Regions from separate parts of the Enterobacter sp. Taxon_8 genome, predicted to be linked through region 1. Evidence: riboswitches for the same ligand, from Rfam matches in the RefSeq annotation. Region 1 holds a riboswitch; each other region holds the start of a gene.
What was found. A riboswitch is a leader RNA that binds a small molecule or an ion and turns the genes downstream of it on or off. The one in region 1 is predicted to bind thiamine pyrophosphate.

Region 1 (5,993 bases):
AGAGCATGCCGATCCCGGCAACAATTCCTATAAACACGGCGTTAAACAGCTGCAGCGCCAGCAACGCTTCACGCGAATGGAAAAGGATCAACCCCGCGTAGAACAGTACCCCGGCCGCCACGGCGACGATCATCATCCGACGCTTTCCAAAGCGCTTAACGTAATAGCCCGCCAGAATCATCGCCGGAATTTCCAGCCCGGCAGCGGTTCCCATCAAGATCCCCGCGAGCTTGTCCGGTAAGCCCAGATCGCTGCTGATCCACAGCGGCATATCAATAATGTACATGGTGTTGCAGGTCCACATCAGCGTCGAGGCAATAAACAACATGCGGACGTTCTTGTCCTGCCAGCCGCTCACCTGGGTGAGCGGTTTATCCGTTGTCTGTTCGACGCGCGCCACGGACGGCAGTGCGAAGGCTATCAGCGCCAGGCTGATGACAAAAATCCCTGCCGCAATGGAGAACATGGCGGTAAAGCCATAGTTCAACGCCAGCATAAAGGCCAGCGGCGGACCAATGACCCACGCCAGCGAGAGCTGGGCACGCATCACCGAGCTGAACATCACTACTTCCCGCGCGGAGTTATCCGCATATTCACGGGCCAGGGCGAACAGCTGCGGCATAGCGGTGTTCGCCAGCGACGCCAGCAGCACGCCGCAGGTAATGAGCGTCAGATAATGACGATTGAAGGCAAAGAGCAGCGCGTTGCCCACGGCCATGGCGCAGCAAAAGAGGATTAGCCTGCGGCGATCGCCCTGACTGTCCGATCGTTTCGCCAGCGCGAGGCTGACCAGGATCCCGGCAATGGCGTTGACGGTATAAAACAGGCCGACCCAAAACGGCTGCGCCCCTACCTCGCGGCTGAGAAACAGGCTCAGCGTCGGCGCCTGAAGCGCCCCCGCCACGCCCATCATAAAGGCCACCAGCATAAAAGCGGCATACACGCCGTTCAGGCGTCGCCCCATCGTCATCAACCACAGCATGCGCAAGTCCTTGTGAAAGCGAATCGAAATTGGGTGAATAGTAAACGAAAAAAGCCAGCAAAAACATTTTGCTGGCGGGTGATAAGCACCAATACTCAGTCACACATGATCGAGGCGAGTTAGCGGGAAGAGGTCGGTGTCGTAACGTCCCACTGCATCAATTCTTCTAACGTTTTCAGCCGTTGCTCTGCACACCGGCGGGCCAGCCAGGACGATCCTTTTGTCGCTGAAAAGTACTGCTGATAAAACTGACGTGCGGTAGACCTCTTCATAATTTACCTCCTCGCTTCATCGAGGAGAATTATTGGCCTAATATAGGGATAAATAAATTGCTGGTTTTTTGTCAGGAGTTCCCCTTTTATGCCTTCCGGTCGTCTGCAACAACAGTTTATCCGCCTCTGGCAGTGCTGCGAGGGGCAATCGCAGGAGACCACGCTCAACGAGCTGGCGGACCTGCTTAGCTGTTCCCGCCGTCATATGCGCACGCTTCTCAACACCATGCAGCAGCAGGGGTGGTTAAGCTGGGAAGCGGAAGCGGGACGCGGCAAACGCTCGCGACTGACCTTCCTGTATACCGGACTGGCGTTGCAGCAGCAGCGCGCAGAAGATCTGCTCGAACAGGACCGCATCGATCAGCTGGTCCAGCTGGTGGGCGACAAGGCCGCCGTGCGCCAGATGCTGGTCTCCCATCTCGGACGCAGCTTTCGTCAGGGCCGGCACATTCTGCGGGTGCTCTACTACCGTCCGATGAAAAATCTGTTGCCCGGCACGGCGTTACGCCGCTCTGAAACCCACATGGCCCGACAAATCTTCAGCGGGCTGACGCGCATAAATGAGGAAAACGGGGAACTGGAGGCGGATATCGCGCACCACTGGCAGCAGCTTTCCCCGCGCCACTGGCGCTTCTTCTTACGCCCCGGCATCCACTTTCACCACGGCCGCGAGCTGGAAATGCACGACGTCATCGCCTCTCTGGAACGCGCCCGCAGGCTGCCGCTCTACTCACATATTTCGCGCATCCACTCCCCCACGGCCTGGACGCTGGACATTGAGCTGTCGCAGCAGGACAAGTGGCTTCCCTGGCTGCTGGGCTATGTGCCGTCGATGATTTTGCCCGGCGAGTGGGAATCATTGAACAATTTTGCCAGCCTGCCGATTGGCACCGGGCCCTACTCCGTGTCCCGCAATAACAGCAACCAGCTGAAAATCCGCGCGTTCGATGACTACTTTGGCTATCGGGCGCTGATCGACGAAGTGAACGTGTGGGTATTGCCTGATCTCAATGAAGACCTGAGCTGCGGTCTGACGCTTGAAGGCCCCACCACCGGAGAAAAGGCCGTGGAGAGCCGCCTGGAGGAGGGATGCTACTATCTCCTGTTTGACCGCCGCACCCACCGCGGGGCAAACCAGGGCGTCCGCAAGTGGATCAGCCACGTGCTGTCCCCTTCCAATCTGATCTACCATGCGGAAGAGCAGTACCAGACATACTGGTTTCCGGCCTACGGCCTGCTTCCGCGCTGGCACCACGCCCGGCCGTCGCACTGCGACAAACCCGCAGGGCTGGAGTCCATCACCCTGACCTACTACCGCGAGCACGTGGAGCATCGTTTTATCGCGAGGATCATGACCCGCCTGCTGGCAGCAGAGGGGGTCAAGTTAGAGGTAAGAGAAGTGGACTATGACGAATGGCATCAGGGAGAGATCGCCAGCGATATCTGGCTCAACAGCGCTAATTTTACCCTGCCGCTCGATTTTTCATTATTTTCACACCTGTATGAAGTCCCGCTGATCCAGCACTGCATCGATCGGGACTGGCAGCAGGACGCCGCCCTATGGCGATCGGGCGAGATGAACCTTGCCGTTTGGTGCCAGCAGCTGCTGGCCGAGCAGGCGATCGTCCCGCTGATCCACCACTGGCTGATGATTCAGGGCCAGCGCAGCATGCGCGGCCTGCGGATGAACACCCTGGGCTGGTTTGATTTTAAATCCGCCTGGTTTGCGCCCCCGGAGCCATAACGCTTTCGTAATATTCACCAAATCATTACAATAGCGCCGTTCTCAACGGGGTGCTGCATCACAGATGTGCGCTGAGATAATACCCGTCGAACCTGATCCGGATAACGCCGGCGAAGGGATTTGAGGCTGTCGCTCAAAATCCTTTGCCACTCAACCCTGAGGTGCAAAGTGTTAAAAAAAGTTCTCCCCCTGCTGGCGCTGTTCGCGCTGCCTGCTTTTGCCAAACCCGTCCTGACGGTCTACACCTACGACTCCTTCTCTGCCGACTGGGGCCCTGGCCCGGTTGTCAAAAAAACCTTTGAAGCGGACTGCAACTGCGAGCTGAAGTTCGTGGCGCTTGAAGATGGCGTGTCGCTGCTCAACCGCCTGCGCATGGAAGGAAAAAACAGTAAAGCCGACGTGGTGCTCGGGCTGGATAACAACCTGCTGGAAGCCGCCTCGCAAACCAAACTGTTTGCCAAAAGCGGCGTCGCGGCAGATGCCGTTAACGTGCCGGGCGGCTGGAAGAACGACACCTTTGTGCCGTTCGACTACGGCTACTTTGCTTTTGTTTACGACAAAAATAAGCTGAAAAACCCGCCAAAAAGCCTGAAAGAGCTGGTCGAAAGCGATCAGAAGTGGCGCGTAATTTACGAAGATCCGCGTACCAGCACGCCGGGCCTGGGCCTGCTGCTATGGATGCAAAAGGTCTACGGGGATAAAGCACCGGAAGCATGGCAGAAGCTGGCCGCCAAAACCGTCACCGTGACCAAAGGCTGGAGCGAAGCCTACGGCCTGTTCCTCAAAGGCGAAAGCGACCTGGTGCTGAGCTACACCACCTCCCCGGCCTACCACATTATCGCCGAGAAGAAAGACAACTATGCAGCCGCAGATTTTGCAGAAGGGCACTATCTGCAGGTGGAAGTGGCCGCGCGTACCGCTGCCAGCAAACAGCCGGAGCTGGCCGAGAAGTTCCTGAAGTTCATGGTTTCACCGGCGTTCCAGAGCGCGATTCCCGCAGGCAACTGGATGTATCCGGTTACTAACGTTGCGCTGCCCGCAGGTTTCGAGCAGTTGACCAAACCGAAAACCTCGCTGGAGTTTACGCCTCAGCAGGTCGCCGCGCAGCGTGCCGCATGGGTAAGCGAATGGCAACGCGCCGTCAGCCGTTGATTCCCGGCTGGTTACTTCCCGGGCTGCTCGCCGCCGCCGTGATGGTAGCGGTCAGCCTGGGGGCTTTTCTTGCATTGTGGTTTAACGCGCCAGGGAGCGACCTGCTCGCCCTCTGGCACGACAGCTACCTCTGGCACGTTATCCGGTTCTCCTTCTGGCAGGCGTCTCTTTCTGCCCTGCTGTCGGTGATCCCGGCTATTTTTCTGGCACGCGCTCTGTATCGACGGCGATTTCCCGGCAGGCAGGCCCTGCTGCGCCTGTGCGCCATGACGCTGATCCTGCCCGTGCTGGTGGCGGTATTTGGTATTCTGAGCGTTTACGGTCGCCAGGGCTGGCTGTCTTCACTGTTCGGTCAGCTTGGTCTGGAATGGTCATTCTCGCCTTACGGACTGCAGGGCATTCTGCTGGCGCACGTATTTTTCAATATGCCGATGGCAACGCGCCTCTTTTTGCAGGCGCTGGAAAATATTCCCGGCGAACAGCGTCAGATTGCCGCCCAGCTCGGCATGCGCGGCGTGTCGTTCTTCCGCTTTGTCGAATGGCCGTGGCTGCGCCGCCAGCTCCCGCCCGTGGCGGCGTTAATCTTCATGCTCTGCTTTGCCAGCTTTGCCACCGTGCTGTCACTCGGCGGCGGGCCGCAGGCCACCACCATTGAGCTGGCGATTTACCAGGCGCTGAGTTACGACTACGATCCCGGTCGCGCCGCGCTGCTGGCGATGGTGCAGATGGCGTGCTGTCTTGCGCTGGTGCTGTTGAGCCAGCGGCTGAGTAAAGCCATTCCCGCAGGTAGTCATCAAATAACCGGCTGGCGCGATCCGCAGGATAGCCTGCACAGCCGCGTCAGCGATTTTATCCTGATCGCGCTGGCGCTTCTGCTACTGCTGCCGCCGCTGATGGCCGTTATTGTTGACGGACTGAACCTCAATCTCATGGCAGTCCTGCAACAGCCCGTTCTCTGGCAGGCCACCTGGACCTCGCTGCGTATCGCGCTGGCTGCCGGATTACTGTGCGTCCTCCTGACCATGATGCTGCTGTGGAGCAGCCGTGAGCTCTACGCCCGCCAGGCGCAAAAAGCCGGACAAATGCTGGAACTGACGGGCATGCTGATACTGGCGATGCCGGGTATCGTGCTGGCAACGGGCTTCTTTTTACTGTTCAACTGCACCCTCGGCCTGCCGGAAAGGGCCGATGGCATTGTGATTTTCACTAACGCCTTAATGGCCATCCCCTACGCGCTTAAGGTGCTGGAAAACCCGATGCGCGACGTCAACAGCCGCTACGGTTTGCTGTGTCAGTCGCTGGGCATGCAGGGCTGGCAGCGGCTGAAGGTTGTGGAAGTGCGCGCGCTAAAACGTCCGCTTGCTCAGGCGCTGGCGTTTGCCTGCGTGCTCTCCATTGGAGACTTTGGGGTCGTGGCGCTGTTCGGTAATGACGATTTCCGCACGCTGCCGTACTGGCTTTATCAGCAAATCGGCTCTTACCGCAGTCAGGACGGCGCGGTTACCGCGCTGTTACTGCTGCTGCTGTGCTTTGCCTTATTTACCGTTATCGAAAAACTCCCGGGGCGTGATGTTAAAACTGACTGATGTAACCTGGCTCTATCAGCATCTGCCGATGCGCTTTACGCTCTCCGTTCAGCAGGGCGAGCGGATTGCGGTGCTTGGCCCAAGCGGTGCCGGGAAAAGCACCTTGCTCAATTTGATCGCCGGTTTTCTGCAACCTGCCAGCGGGTCGATAGCCATCGATAATCGTGATTTCACCGACGCCCCTCCGGCTAAACGCCCTGTGTCGATGCTGTTTCAGGAAAACAACCTGTTTACCCATCTGACGGTGCGGCAAAACA
Region 2 (5,993 bases), 1.0 Mb from region 1:
TAATCATGGTGAAGGCTTTGCTGCTGCCCCCTTCCACCATATAGGTCGCCAGCGTCCACGGGCTGCCTGAGAAGCCAATCAGCGGCACTTCACCTTTCAGCTCGCGGCGAATGGTGCGCACGGCGTTCATCACGTAGCCCAGTTCGCCTTCCGGATCGGGGATCGGCAGCTTGTCCACGTCGGCTTTGCTTTTGATCGGAGAGGTGAAACGCGGACCTTCACCGGTTTCGAAGTACAGGCCAAGGCCCATCGCATCCGGAATGGTCAGAATATCCGAGAAGAGGATCGCCGCATCCAGCGGGAAGCGGCGCAGCGGCTGGAGCGTCACTTCACAGGCCAGCTCGGCGTTTTTGCAAAGCGACATAAAATCGCCCGCCTGCGCGCGCGTGGCTTTGTACTCTGGCAGATAGCGTCCCGCCTGGCGCATCATCCACACCGGGGTGACATCAACGGGCTGGCGCAGCAGCGCACGCAGATAACGATCGTTCTTCAGTTCGGTCATTTTTGCAGTTCCTTAAGCGTCATGGCCTCAGTGTAACACTACTCATACTCGGCCCGACACATCGCCACGGTATCTTCTATCAGCCGACGCGCCACGGTGCCCGGCGGAGGTAACAGGGGTAAATCGTCGTAGCGATACCAGTTCGCGTCCAGCAGCTCTTTCTGATCGATAACGATCTCGCCGCTGTCATAGTCGGCCATAAAGGCCGTCATCAGCGACTGCGGGAACGGCCACGGCTGGGAGGTGACGTAGCGCAAGTTCTTCACTTTGATCCCGCTCTCTTCCATCACCTCGCGCGCCACTGCCTGCTCCAGCGTTTCGCCCACCTCGACGAACCCGGCCAGCACGGTATGAATGCCGTTGCGATGGCGGGTATGCTGTGCAAGCAAAATAGAGTCATCCCGACGGATAGCGACGATAATGCACGGCGCAATTTGTGGGTAATAACGTTCGCGGCAGTGGCTGCAGAGCATCGCCCACTCGGTTTTACTCGGGTGCATGGTATGGCCGCAATAGCCGCAGTATTTGTGCGAGCGGTAAAACTCCGCCAGCTGCACGCCCCGCCCCGCCAGCTGGAACAGGCCTACGTCCAGATCCAACACCTGGCGAACGGATCCCATATCCTGACGACGCGCTTGCTGGATCAACCACACGGGCTCACCCTGCCACTCGCCGATCTCTAGCGCAGGCTGGCCCACGAGATCGAACGTTTCCGCCGCACCGTAGGGCAGTTCTCCACCGGGCAACCATAATTTTTGTTCGTGGCTGACGATCCACCAACCCAGATCTGATTTTTCAATAATACGATCCATATCTATTGCACTACCTTCGCTTCACTGACATGTTGTTAGCATTGTGGTTACATTCTGGATGAGCAGATTCAATCCTACACTTTGCGGAGTCGACCATGTTAAACCAGCTAGAAAGCCTGACTGAGCGCGTTAGAGGAAGTAACAAACTGGTGGATCGCTGGCTGCATGTGCGCAAGCATCTACTCGTGGCTTATTACAATCTGGTCGGCATTAAGCCTGGCAAAGAATCGTTTATGCGACTGAACGAAAAAGCGCTGGATGATTTTTGTCAGGGCCTGGTCGACTATCTGTCCGACGGCCATTTCAATATTTATGAACGCATTATCCGCGAAATGGAAGGGACAACGCCGTATTTAGCGGCCAGCAAGCTCTATCCGCTGCTGGAAGCCAATACCCAGCAGATCATGGATTACTACGATTCCACGCTTGAGAACGCCATCGATCACGATAACTATCTTGAGTTCCAGCAGGCGCTATCCGACCTCGGCGAAGCGCTGGAGGAGCGATTCACGCTGGAAGACAAGCTGATCTCTCTCGCCCTGGACAATGATTTGAACATCAGTAACGAAGAGAACGTCGCGCGCCCTGCTTGAGTTCTTAATCGTTAACGAGTAATTTACAACCATTCGCCCCTCTCACGAGGGGGATTTTTCTTGTCGGAGTGCCCAGAGCGAAAGCCGGGCTGAGACCGTTAATTCGGGATCCGCGGAACCTGATCAGGCTAATACCTGCGAAGGGAACAAGAGTCACACTGCTGTTGTATCGCCCCCCGGGCGATCCTCTCTTGCTTCATCCGTCGTCTGACAAGCCATGTCCTTCACTTTTGGAATGAGCTATGTCTACTGCAAAACTGACCCGCCGCGAACAGCGCGCACAGGCCCAACACTTCATCGATACCCTGGAAAGCACTGCTTTCCCGAACTCGAAACGCATCTACATTTCCGGCTCGCAGGACGATATTCGCGTTCCGATGCGCGAAATCCACCTCAGCCCGACGCTTATCGGCGGCAGCAAAGAGAATCCGCAGTATGAAGACAACGAAGCCGTGCCGGTGTATGACACCTCCGGCCCATACGGCGATCCTGATGTTGCCATCAACGTCCAGCAGGGGCTGGCAAAGCTGCGCCAGCCGTGGATTGACGCGCGTAACGACTGCGAAGAGCTGAGCGTGCTCAGCTCTGCGTACACCAAAGAGCGCCTGGCCGACGACGGTCTGGACGAGCTGCGCTTTACCGGCCTGCTGACGCCAAAACGTGCTAAAGCAGGTAAATGCGTGACCCAGCTGCACTACGCCCGCCAGGGTATCGTCACGCCGGAGATGGAGTTCATCGCCATCCGTGAAAACATGGGTCGCGAGCGTATCCGCAGCGAAGTGCTGCGCTATCAGCATCCTGGTGAAGGCTTTGGCGCTCGCCTGCCGGAGAACATCACGCCGGAGTTTGTGCGTGACGAAGTGGCCGCCGGGCGCGCGATCATCCCCGCCAACATCAACCACCCGGAGTCCGAGCCGATGATTATCGGCCGCAACTTCCTGGTGAAGGTCAACGCGAACATCGGTAACTCGGCCGTCACCTCCTCCATCGAAGAAGAGGTGGAAAAGCTGGTCTGGTCCACGCGCTGGGGCGCGGACACGGTAATGGATCTCTCCACCGGCCGCTATATTCACGAAACCCGCGAGTGGATCCTGCGTAACAGCCCGGTGCCGATTGGCACCGTCCCGATTTATCAGGCGCTGGAGAAGGTCAACGGCATTGCCGAAGACCTCACCTGGGAAGCGTTCCGCGACACCCTGCTGGAGCAGGCCGAGCAGGGCGTGGACTACTTCACCATTCACGCGGGCGTGCTGCTGCGCTACGTGCCGATGACCGCGAAGCGTCTGACCGGCATCGTCTCGCGCGGCGGCTCCATCATGGCGAAGTGGTGCCTCTCCCATCACCGGGAAAACTTCCTCTATGAACACTTCCGCGAAATTTGCGAGATCTGCGCCGCCTATGACGTCTCTCTGTCACTGGGCGACGGCCTGCGCCCGGGCTCCATCCGTGACGCCAACGACGAAGCGCAGTTTGCCGAGCTGCACACGCTGGGCGAACTGACCAAAATCGCCTGGGAGTATGACGTGCAGGTGATGATTGAAGGCCCGGGACACGTGCCGATGCAGATGATCCGCCGCAACATGACCGAGGAGCTGGAGCACTGCCACGAAGCGCCGTTCTACACGCTGGGGCCACTGACCACCGACATCGCGCCGGGCTATGACCACTTCACGTCAGGCATTGGCGCGGCGATGATCGGCTGGTTCGGCTGCGCCATGCTGTGCTACGTGACGCCGAAAGAGCACCTCGGGCTGCCAAACAAAGAGGACGTGAAGCAGGGGCTGATCACCTACAAGATTGCCGCCCACGCGGCGGATCTGGCCAAAGGCCATCCGGGCGCGCAAATCCGTGATAACGCCATGTCGAAGGCGCGCTTTGAATTCCGCTGGGAAGACCAGTTCAACCTGGCGCTGGATCCGTTCACCGCCCGCGCCTACCACGACGAAACCCTGCCGCAGGAATCGGGCAAAGTCGCGCACTTCTGCTCCATGTGTGGGCCGAAGTTCTGCTCGATGAAAATCAGCCAGGAGGTGCGCGACTACGCCGCCACGCAAACCATTGAAGTGGGTATGGCGGACATGTCCGAAACCTTCCGCGCCAAAGGCGGCGAAATCTACCTCAAAAAAGAGGAGGCGTAATGTACCAGCCCGATTTCCCACCCGTTCCCTACCGTTTAGGGCTCTATCTGGTGGTGGACAGCGTGGCGTGGATAGAGCGCCTGCTGGAGACAGGCGTTCGAACGATCCAGCTGCGCATCAAGGATAAACGCGATGACGAGGTGGAAGCCGATGTGGTTGCCGCCATCGCGCTGGGGCGCCGGTATAACGCCCGTCTGTTTATCAACGACTACTGGCGGCTGGCCGTTAAGCACCGGGCGTACGGCGTGCATCTGGGTCAGGAGGATTTGGAAACAACGGATCTGAGCGCAATCCGTGAAGCCGGGTTGCGTCTGGGCGTGTCAACGCACGATGACATGGAGATTGACGTGGCCCTGGCGGCCCGTCCCTCTTACATCGCGCTTGGTCACGTCTTCCCGACGCAAACCAAGCAGATGCCCTCCGCTCCGCAGGGTCTGACGCAGCTGGCAAGTCACGTTAAACGCCTTGCCGATTACCCCACTGTCGCCATCGGCGGAATCAGCCTTGAACGTGCCCCGGCGGTGCTGGAGACCGGCGTCGGCAGTATCGCCGTCGTCAGTGCCATCACCCAGGCCGCAGACTGGCGGTCCGCCACCAAACAGCTGTTACAGCTGGCAGGAGCAGGCGATGAACGATCGTGACTTTATGCGCTACAGCCGTCAGATCCTGCTGGAGGATATCGCCATCGACGGCCAGCAAAAGCTGCTCGCCAGCCGGGTGCTGATTGTCGGTCTGGGCGGATTAGGCGCACCCGCCGCGCTTTATCTGGCAGGCGCAGGTATCGGTACGCTGGTGCTGGCCGACGACGACGAGGTTCACCTCAGCAACCTGCAGCGACAAATCCTCTTTACCACCGAGGATATCAACCAGCCGAAAGCGCAAATCACCCGGCAGCGCCTGGCGCAGCTCAACCCGGATATCGAGCTGGTTGCCTTACAGGAGCGGCTTAGCGGTGAAAGCCTGCGCCGTGAAGTCGCCCTTGCCGACGTGGTACTGGACTGCACGGACAACATGGCGACGCGCCAGGCGATTAACGCCGCCTGCGTGGCAAATCATACGCCGCTCATTACCGCCAGCGCGGTGGGGTTCGGCGGGCAAATGATGGTCCTGACCCCGCCGTGGTCGCAGGGTTGCTATCGCTGCCTGTGGCCGGACGATGCCGAGCCGACGCGCAACTGCCGTACGGCGGGCATTCTTGGCCCGGTGGTCGGGGTGATGGGCACCATGCAGGCACTGGAGGCCATCAAGCTGCTCAGCGGCATGGAGACGGAACGCAATACGCTGCGGCTGTTTGATGCTCGCTCCAGCAGCTGGCGCCAGCTGGCGTTACGCCGCGCCAGCCGCTGCCCGGTATGTGGAGACCGCGATGCGCATTCTGTTTAACGATGAGCCGATGAGATGCGACGACGGGCTTACCGTTGCCGCACTGCTCGACAAGCTGCGTCAGCTCAAGCCGGGAACGGCGCTGGCGCTCAATCAACAGATCCTGCCGCGCGAGCAGTGGGAACATCAGCAGGTCAATGAAGGCGACCAGATCCTGCTGTTTCAGGTTATCGCAGGGGGCTGAGATGTTACGTATTGCCGATAAGGTTTTTGATTCGCATCTGTTTACCGGAACCGGAAAATTCGCCTCGCCGCAGCTGATGGTGGATGCCATTCGCGAAAGCGGCAGCCAGCTGGTGACGCTGGCGCTCAAGCGCGTGGATCTGCGCCACCACAGCGATGCCATTCTGGCTCCTTTACTGGAAGCAGGCGTGACGCTGCTGCCTAACACCTCCGGAGCGAAAACCGCCGAAGAGGCGATTTTTGCCGCGCAGCTGGCCCGCGAGGCGCTCGGCACCCGCTGGCTAAAGCTGGAAATCCATCCGGATGCCCGCTGGCTGCTGCCCGACCCGATTGAAACGCTGAAAGCGGCTGAAAAGCTGGTGCAGCAAGGGTTTACCGTTCT
Region 3 (5,993 bases), 2.3 Mb from region 1:
ACGCCTTTCAATAGCCGGTTATCTGTTGGTTTACAGGTGTCAGCGAAGCTATCAGTTTTAGGAGCGGCAATCGGGCCAGGGAGAACGGGAAATTCAACGATGTGAGATTGGGTGGTTTCGGCTTTTGCTGGTTCTTTAGAAAATTCGTAAGTGTCGAAGATGGACGGAATAAAACGTGATTTGCAGGGGCAAGAGCTACGGCTATGCAGTGTTCCGGCTACTCTTTTACCGTGTATGTCTTGGTTTTCAAGCCCTCCCACTATGCGGAATCTACCCGCATGTTTACCACACGTCACTTTATGCCCTTCACAGGCCATGTCTTTATCGAAAAACTGATGATCGGTACATCCTTCAATAATCCGACCACCGCAAACAGTCTTATCGCCCCTGAATAAGTAGTGACCAATAGCCATTTATTTTTATCCTTGTGTTGCTTTGAAATCCTTAATGAAAGTGTAGGTTTTTGGGGCTGGCGAGTAAATGAGCAGTTGTAACAAAGTGATAGATGGTTACTCGCAACATGCCGCTGATGCAGTGGATCCTAGATGGCAAGGGCGATGATGCGATTATCAACATGTCAGCGCTGGCGCGTCGGCTGGGGTGTAGTCGTTCCAACCTGCTTGACCACATCCATACGCATGGATTCGACAGCACTATTAGGTACTACTTGAGCGAACAGCGACAACGGAAACTGAAAACATGAGAACCGGGTTAATCCCGGCTTTTTTAGCGCTTTTTATTCGATTGAGAAACAACCGAACCAGCTAAGGTTTTAATAACCTCGCTTGAACGTGGGTTTTTCAAAGCTGCTGATGCTTTGGCTTCCATGTTCGCGCCAGTCTGATTTTTTGTTCCTGCTTGTGATAGCACCGAACCCGCTAAACTTTTCTGAATCGCAGAGGCGTTTGGGTTGTTTAGAGTCTCTGCTGCCAGATGAGCTACATCTTTCGAGGATTGCTTATCATTGTTCGCCATTTCAACACCTATTCACGGGATGGATTTTTGGATATATTGTATTTGTTATATCAATAAACACAATATGTAGTAGTTATGATAGAAGCGAAGCGGCAAGCTTAGCAAGCTCGGAAAAAAAAGTTTTTACTGGTTTTATGACCAGTGTCAATTGTTTGATAACTGACCGTTTACGAAGTGGTAGAGAAGTCATATAGGTAGTGTGCAGGCATAAGCTTGTAATACTCAGGACAAACCAAATGGCAGATAACTTACAGCGTCGGCAGCCAGAAGATAAACGTTTCATCAGCTTGAGTGAATCTTGGGAAGTGGCATATTGGACCCAAGCGTTGGATGTTACTGAATCTCAGCTTAGGGCTGCTGTTAGAGCTGTTGGTAATGGCACCGCTAAGGTAAAAGCATATCTAGGTAAATAGGTTTGTGAAGGCATCTTCAATTGTGCTGTTGAGGCTGGAGAAACCCGGCCTTTTTTGTGTTCGGTGTTTGGTACTATGAGCCACAACCTGGGACATAAGCTGGCACACAGAGCATTTTTTAGGGTTGAGTCTTTGGCTTCCCGCTGGCATGATCCAGAACAGCGATTAACGGGACGTTAATCGCAAGCTTTTGATTTTGTTTATTTTGACTCGGGGTGCCCTTCTTCGTGAAGGCTGAGAAATACCCGTATTACCTGATCTGGATAATGCCAGCGTAGGGAAGTCAGATGCCTTCCCGGTCATCGCTTCTTCACGCAAGGCAGGAGCGAAACCATGCAGCCTGACCTGCTCAATTTACGCGTTTTACACCACTTCCGAACCCGTTCTCCGCTGACCCACTGTATGACCAACGATGTCGTACAGACCTTCACGGCCAACGTTTTGCTGGCGCTTGGCGCATCACCCGCGATGGTGATTGAGGCCGAAGAGGCTGAACAGTTTGCCGGCATCGCCGATGCGCTGCTGATTAACGTTGGCACGCTGACCTCGCCGCGTGCCCAGGCGATGCGTCGGGCAATAGAAAGCGCGGTGGCTGCAGGCAAGCCCTGGACGCTGGACCCGGTTGCCGTGGGCGCCCTGACGTTCCGCACCCGGTTTTGCCATCAAATTCTTGCTCTGAAACCGGCTGCCATTCGCGGCAATGCCTCTGAAATCCTTGCTCTTGCCGGGATGAGCCCGGGTGGGCGCGGCGTTGATACGACCGATACCGCCGCCAGCGCGGTGCCCGCTGCACAGGCGCTGGCCCGCCAGACCAATGCCGTTGTGGTCGTCACCGGCGAGGTGGATTACATCACGGACGGGCAACGTACCCGAACGGTTACCGGCGGCGATCCGCTGATGACGCGCGTGGTAGGCACCGGATGCGCGCTTTCTGCCGTTGTGGCGGCGAACTGTTCGCTGCCGGGTGACCGGCTGGATAACATTGCTGCCGTCTGCGGATGGATGAAGCGAGCCGGAACGGTCGCGGTTGCGCAGTCGCGTGGCCCGGGCAGTTTTGCCAGCGCGTTCCTCGACGCGCTCTATACGCTGGAGGAGCAGGCATGAAGCGGATTAACGCCCTGACCATTGCCGGCACCGATCCCTGCGGCGGCGCGGGTATCCAGGCTGACCTCAAAACATTCTCGGCCCTTGGCGCGTACGGCTGCTCGGTCATTACCGCGCTGGTGGCGCAAAACACGCGCGGCGTGCAGTCGGTCTACCGTATCGAGCCAGATTTTGTTGCCGCACAGCTGGATTCTGTGTTCAGCGACGTGCGCATCGATACCACCAAGATCGGCATGCTGGCCGAGACGGATATTGTGGAAGCGGTGGCCGAGCGGCTTAAACGCTATCAGGTGCAAAACGTGGTGCTGGATACCGTCATGCTGGCAAAAAGCGGCGACCCGCTGCTTTCGGCCTCCGCCGTGGAGACGCTGCGTACAAAACTGCTGCCGCAGGTGGCGCTTATCACGCCCAATCTGCCGGAAGCCGCCGCGCTGTTAGGCACATCGCATGCGCAAACTGAACGCGAGATGAAAGCGCAGGGAAACGCGCTGCTGGCGATGGGCTGCGGCGCAGTGCTGATGAAGGGCGGTCATCTTGACGACGCTGAAAGCCCGGACTGGCTCTTTACCCGCGATGGCGAAGTACGTTTTACCGCGCCGCGCGTGCAGACCAAAAACACCCACGGCACGGGCTGCACGCTCTCCGCCGCGCTGGCGGCGCTGCGTCCCCGGCATGAAGGCTGGGCCGATACGGTTAGCGAAGCGAAAGCCTGGCTCTCGGCGGCGCTGGCAAAAGCCGATACTCTGGAAGTCGGTCACGGTATTGGGCCGGTTCATCATTTTCATGCATGGTGGTAACCCAGTATACTGGCAGGAAACACCACGCCTGAGAAAACAGAGATGGAACAAGCGCATACCCGGTTAATCGCTCAACTGAATGAACGGATCGCCGCGCCGGACAACACGCCGCTGTACCTGAAATTTGCCGAAACGGTAAAAAATGCGGTGCGAAGCGGCATGCTGGAGCACGGGAATATTTTGCCCGGCGAGCGCGATCTGAGCCAGTTAACCGGCGTGTCGCGCATTACCGTGCGAAGGGCAATGCAGGCGCTGGAGGAAGAGGGCGTGGTGACGCGTTCCCGTGGATATGGCACGCAAATCAACAACATCTTTGAATATTCGCTGAAAGAGGCGCGCGGGTTCTCGCAGCAGGTGGTGCTGCGCGGCCAAAAGCCCAATACGCTGTGGGTCAACAAGCGTGTGGTGAAATGCCCGGAAGAGGTGGCTAACCACCTGTCGATCTCCCCGGACAGCGAGGTTTTTTTACTTAAGCGCATTCGCTATGTGGATGACGATGCGGTGTCGATTGAAGAGTCCTGGGTCCCGGTCGGGTTAATTCCCGATCCGGATGCAATTGGCATTTCGCTGTACGACTACTTCCGCAGTCAGAACATCTTCCCGCAGCGCACCCGCTCAAGGGTGAGCGCCCGCATGCCGGACAGCGAGTTTCAGGCGCACATAAAGATGGATGAAAAAATACCGGTGCTGGTGATCAAGCAGGTTGCGCTTGACCAGCAGCACCGTCCGATTGAGTACAGCATCAGCTACTGTCGCAGCGATCTATACGTCTTTGTATGCGAGGAGTAATTCCTCACGAGTCGGGGCGCAATCGCCGCCGCGGTGGCTGACCACCCAGGACGCCACGGCATTCCCCAGCAGAACGGCGTCTGCCAGCGACCATCCCGCTGCCAGCCCTGCCAGCGTGCCGCCCGCGTGGCTGTCGCCAGCACCAACGGTGTCCACAACCGTCGCCGGGAACGCCGGAACAACGCCCGAGGCGTCACCGTCATACCACATAGCACCGTCTTTATCATGGCGCACAATTAGCGCGGCGCCGAAGCGTTGCTGCCACACTTCACCCAGGTTTTCAGACTCCACACCTAATCTTTCAGCTGCAAGTTCCGCTTCCTGACGATTGAGCGACACGATTGGCCTGCAGGCCATAATCCGCTCCATCAGCGCGTCGGGAATATCCGCGATGCGGGGGCCGAAATCGATCAATGCCGTCACGTCCTGTAATCCCTCCAGCCAGCGTGTCAGCAGCTCGCCGCACGGCGATGCCAGCTGGTAGCCGGACAAATAAACCAGGCTGTTTTGCGGAACGTAAAGCGCATCCAGCCAGCGCTGCTGCCACTGGTTCTCCACGCCGCTAAAGGACATAAAGGTACGTTCGCCGTCAGGCTCAACCAGCGCCAGGCACCAGCCGTTGTCGCCCGTATCGGCCTCCACGGCGCTGTGCAGATCCTGCTTCGCCATGGCGTTGCGGATAATATCCGCCCAGACGCCGTGACCGACGGGCAGAGCGTTTTGCGCCGTAATGCCGAGCCGCTTCAGGGCGATGGCAATGTTCAGCGCGCAGCCGCCGATATTCACGCCCTGCTGCTTAAGTTCGATATCGCACCCGCGCCAGGGCAGGGCGTAGGCGTCGGCGATGACGTCTATCACCGCTGCGCCCAGCACCGTCACCGGGCTCGTGGCGTGCAGGGTGTCGAGACGTTGGGCAAATGCATTCATACGCCCTCCCTTTGCTCCCGATAGTGCAGCAGTTTTTCGCAATAGTGACCGAAATCGAGCCGGTTAACGGCGTCGAGCTCGGCCTTCAGCGCCGGGTCAATTGCCTGGACGCCGTGGAGCGCGCCGCAGATGGCCGTCGCCATTGCGCCAATGGTGTCCGTATCGCCGCCCAGGTTGGCGCATAAAATGGCGCAGCGGTTCGGATCGGTTTCCGCCAGTTCGACCATCGCAATGGCCGCCGGGACGGACTCAATGGTGCTGGTTCCTGCGCCGACAAGCTGATAAATCTGCTCGCTGGCGGAGTCGATGCCGTTGGCTTCCCGTACGGTCTTAAGCGCCAGCTCAATACGCGCCGCCAGCGACGCGCTGAAGGTGGTGGTTTTCATCTCCTGCGCATAGCGGGCGATACCCGGCAGAGCATCGACGATGTTCTGCCAGCTTTCGCCGTCGACGGCGCGGGAAACCGCCCACGCAATCACCACCGCGCCGGCAATGGCGAGGTCCGATTTATGGGTCGGGCTGGAGGCCAGCGCCACCTGCTCAACAAAGTGTTCCAGACGCGTGGCCGGAAGCAGGCAGCCCAGCGGCGAGGCGCGCATCGCCGCCCCGTTGGTCACGCCGTTGTTTTCCAGCTCGCTGACCGGCTTGCCGTCACGAATTGCGTTAAGCGCGATTTTGGAGGTCGGGCCGAGCACGTTCTTATTAAACGCATCGAAATCGAGCGCCCAGTGCAGAATATGCTTGCCGATAACGTCCGCGTTAATCTCCCCGTCGCACTCAACGATCGCGTCAGCCAGGCACAGCGCCATTGAGGTATCGTCAGTAAACTCTGCCTGTTTGAAATAGCAGGCCGCATTATTCTCTGCCGGGCCGGGTAAAAAGCGGTCGATCCAGCCGAAGTGCGACTTTACGCGCTTTCTCGGCCACAGCTCCGACGGCATGCCCATCGCATCCCCTAAAGCCTGCCCGTAAAGGGCACCGAGAACAC

Region 2: it holds a riboswitch for thiamine pyrophosphate, as region 1 does, so the genes downstream of both, thiC (phosphomethylpyrimidine synthase ThiC) here and thiB (thiamine ABC transporter substrate binding subunit) in region 1, are expected to answer to the same signal.
Region 3: it holds a riboswitch for thiamine pyrophosphate, as region 1 does, so the genes downstream of both, thiM (hydroxyethylthiazole kinase) here and thiB (thiamine ABC transporter substrate binding subunit) in region 1, are expected to answer to the same signal.

Annotation. Positions count from the first base shown of each region.
Region 1 is NZ_CM177989.1:3,800,933-3,806,925, forward strand. It holds gene AC4IBF_RS18085 (sugar efflux transporter) at 1-982, opposite strand, end outside; gene sgrT (glucose uptake inhibitor SgrT) at 1,102-1,254, opposite strand; gene sgrR (HTH-type transcriptional regulator SgrR) at 1,343-2,998, shown strand; TPP riboswitch at 3,035-3,135, shown strand; gene thiB (thiamine ABC transporter substrate binding subunit) at 3,167-4,150, shown strand; gene thiP (thiamine/thiamine pyrophosphate ABC transporter permease ThiP) at 4,126-5,736, shown strand; gene thiQ (thiamine ABC transporter ATP-binding protein ThiQ) at 5,720-5,993, shown strand, end outside.
Region 2 is NZ_CM177989.1:225,522-231,514, reverse strand. It holds gene hemE (uroporphyrinogen decarboxylase) at 1-502, opposite strand, end outside; gene nudC (NAD(+) diphosphatase) at 541-1,314, opposite strand; gene rsd (sigma D regulator) at 1,410-1,907, shown strand; TPP riboswitch at 1,962-2,070, shown strand; gene thiC (phosphomethylpyrimidine synthase ThiC) at 2,150-4,045, shown strand; gene thiE (thiamine phosphate synthase) at 4,045-4,686, shown strand; gene AC4IBF_RS01050 (HesA/MoeB/ThiF family protein) at 4,673-5,428, shown strand; gene thiS (sulfur carrier protein ThiS) at 5,412-5,612, shown strand; gene thiG (thiazole synthase) at 5,614-5,993, shown strand, end outside.
Region 3 is NZ_CM177989.1:1,498,316-1,504,308, forward strand. It holds gene AC4IBF_RS07070 (PAAR domain-containing protein) at 1-413, opposite strand, end outside; gene AC4IBF_RS07075 (hypothetical protein) at 727-975, opposite strand; gene AC4IBF_RS07080 (DUF3606 domain-containing protein) at 1,212-1,388, shown strand; TPP riboswitch at 1,590-1,686, shown strand; gene thiM (hydroxyethylthiazole kinase) at 1,722-2,492, shown strand; gene thiD (bifunctional hydroxymethylpyrimidine kinase/phosphomethylpyrimidine kinase) at 2,489-3,289, shown strand; gene AC4IBF_RS07095 (GntR family transcriptional regulator) at 3,332-4,078, shown strand; gene AC4IBF_RS07100 (PfkB family carbohydrate kinase) at 4,052-5,005, opposite strand; gene AC4IBF_RS07105 (ADP-ribosylglycohydrolase family protein) at 5,002-5,993, opposite strand, start outside.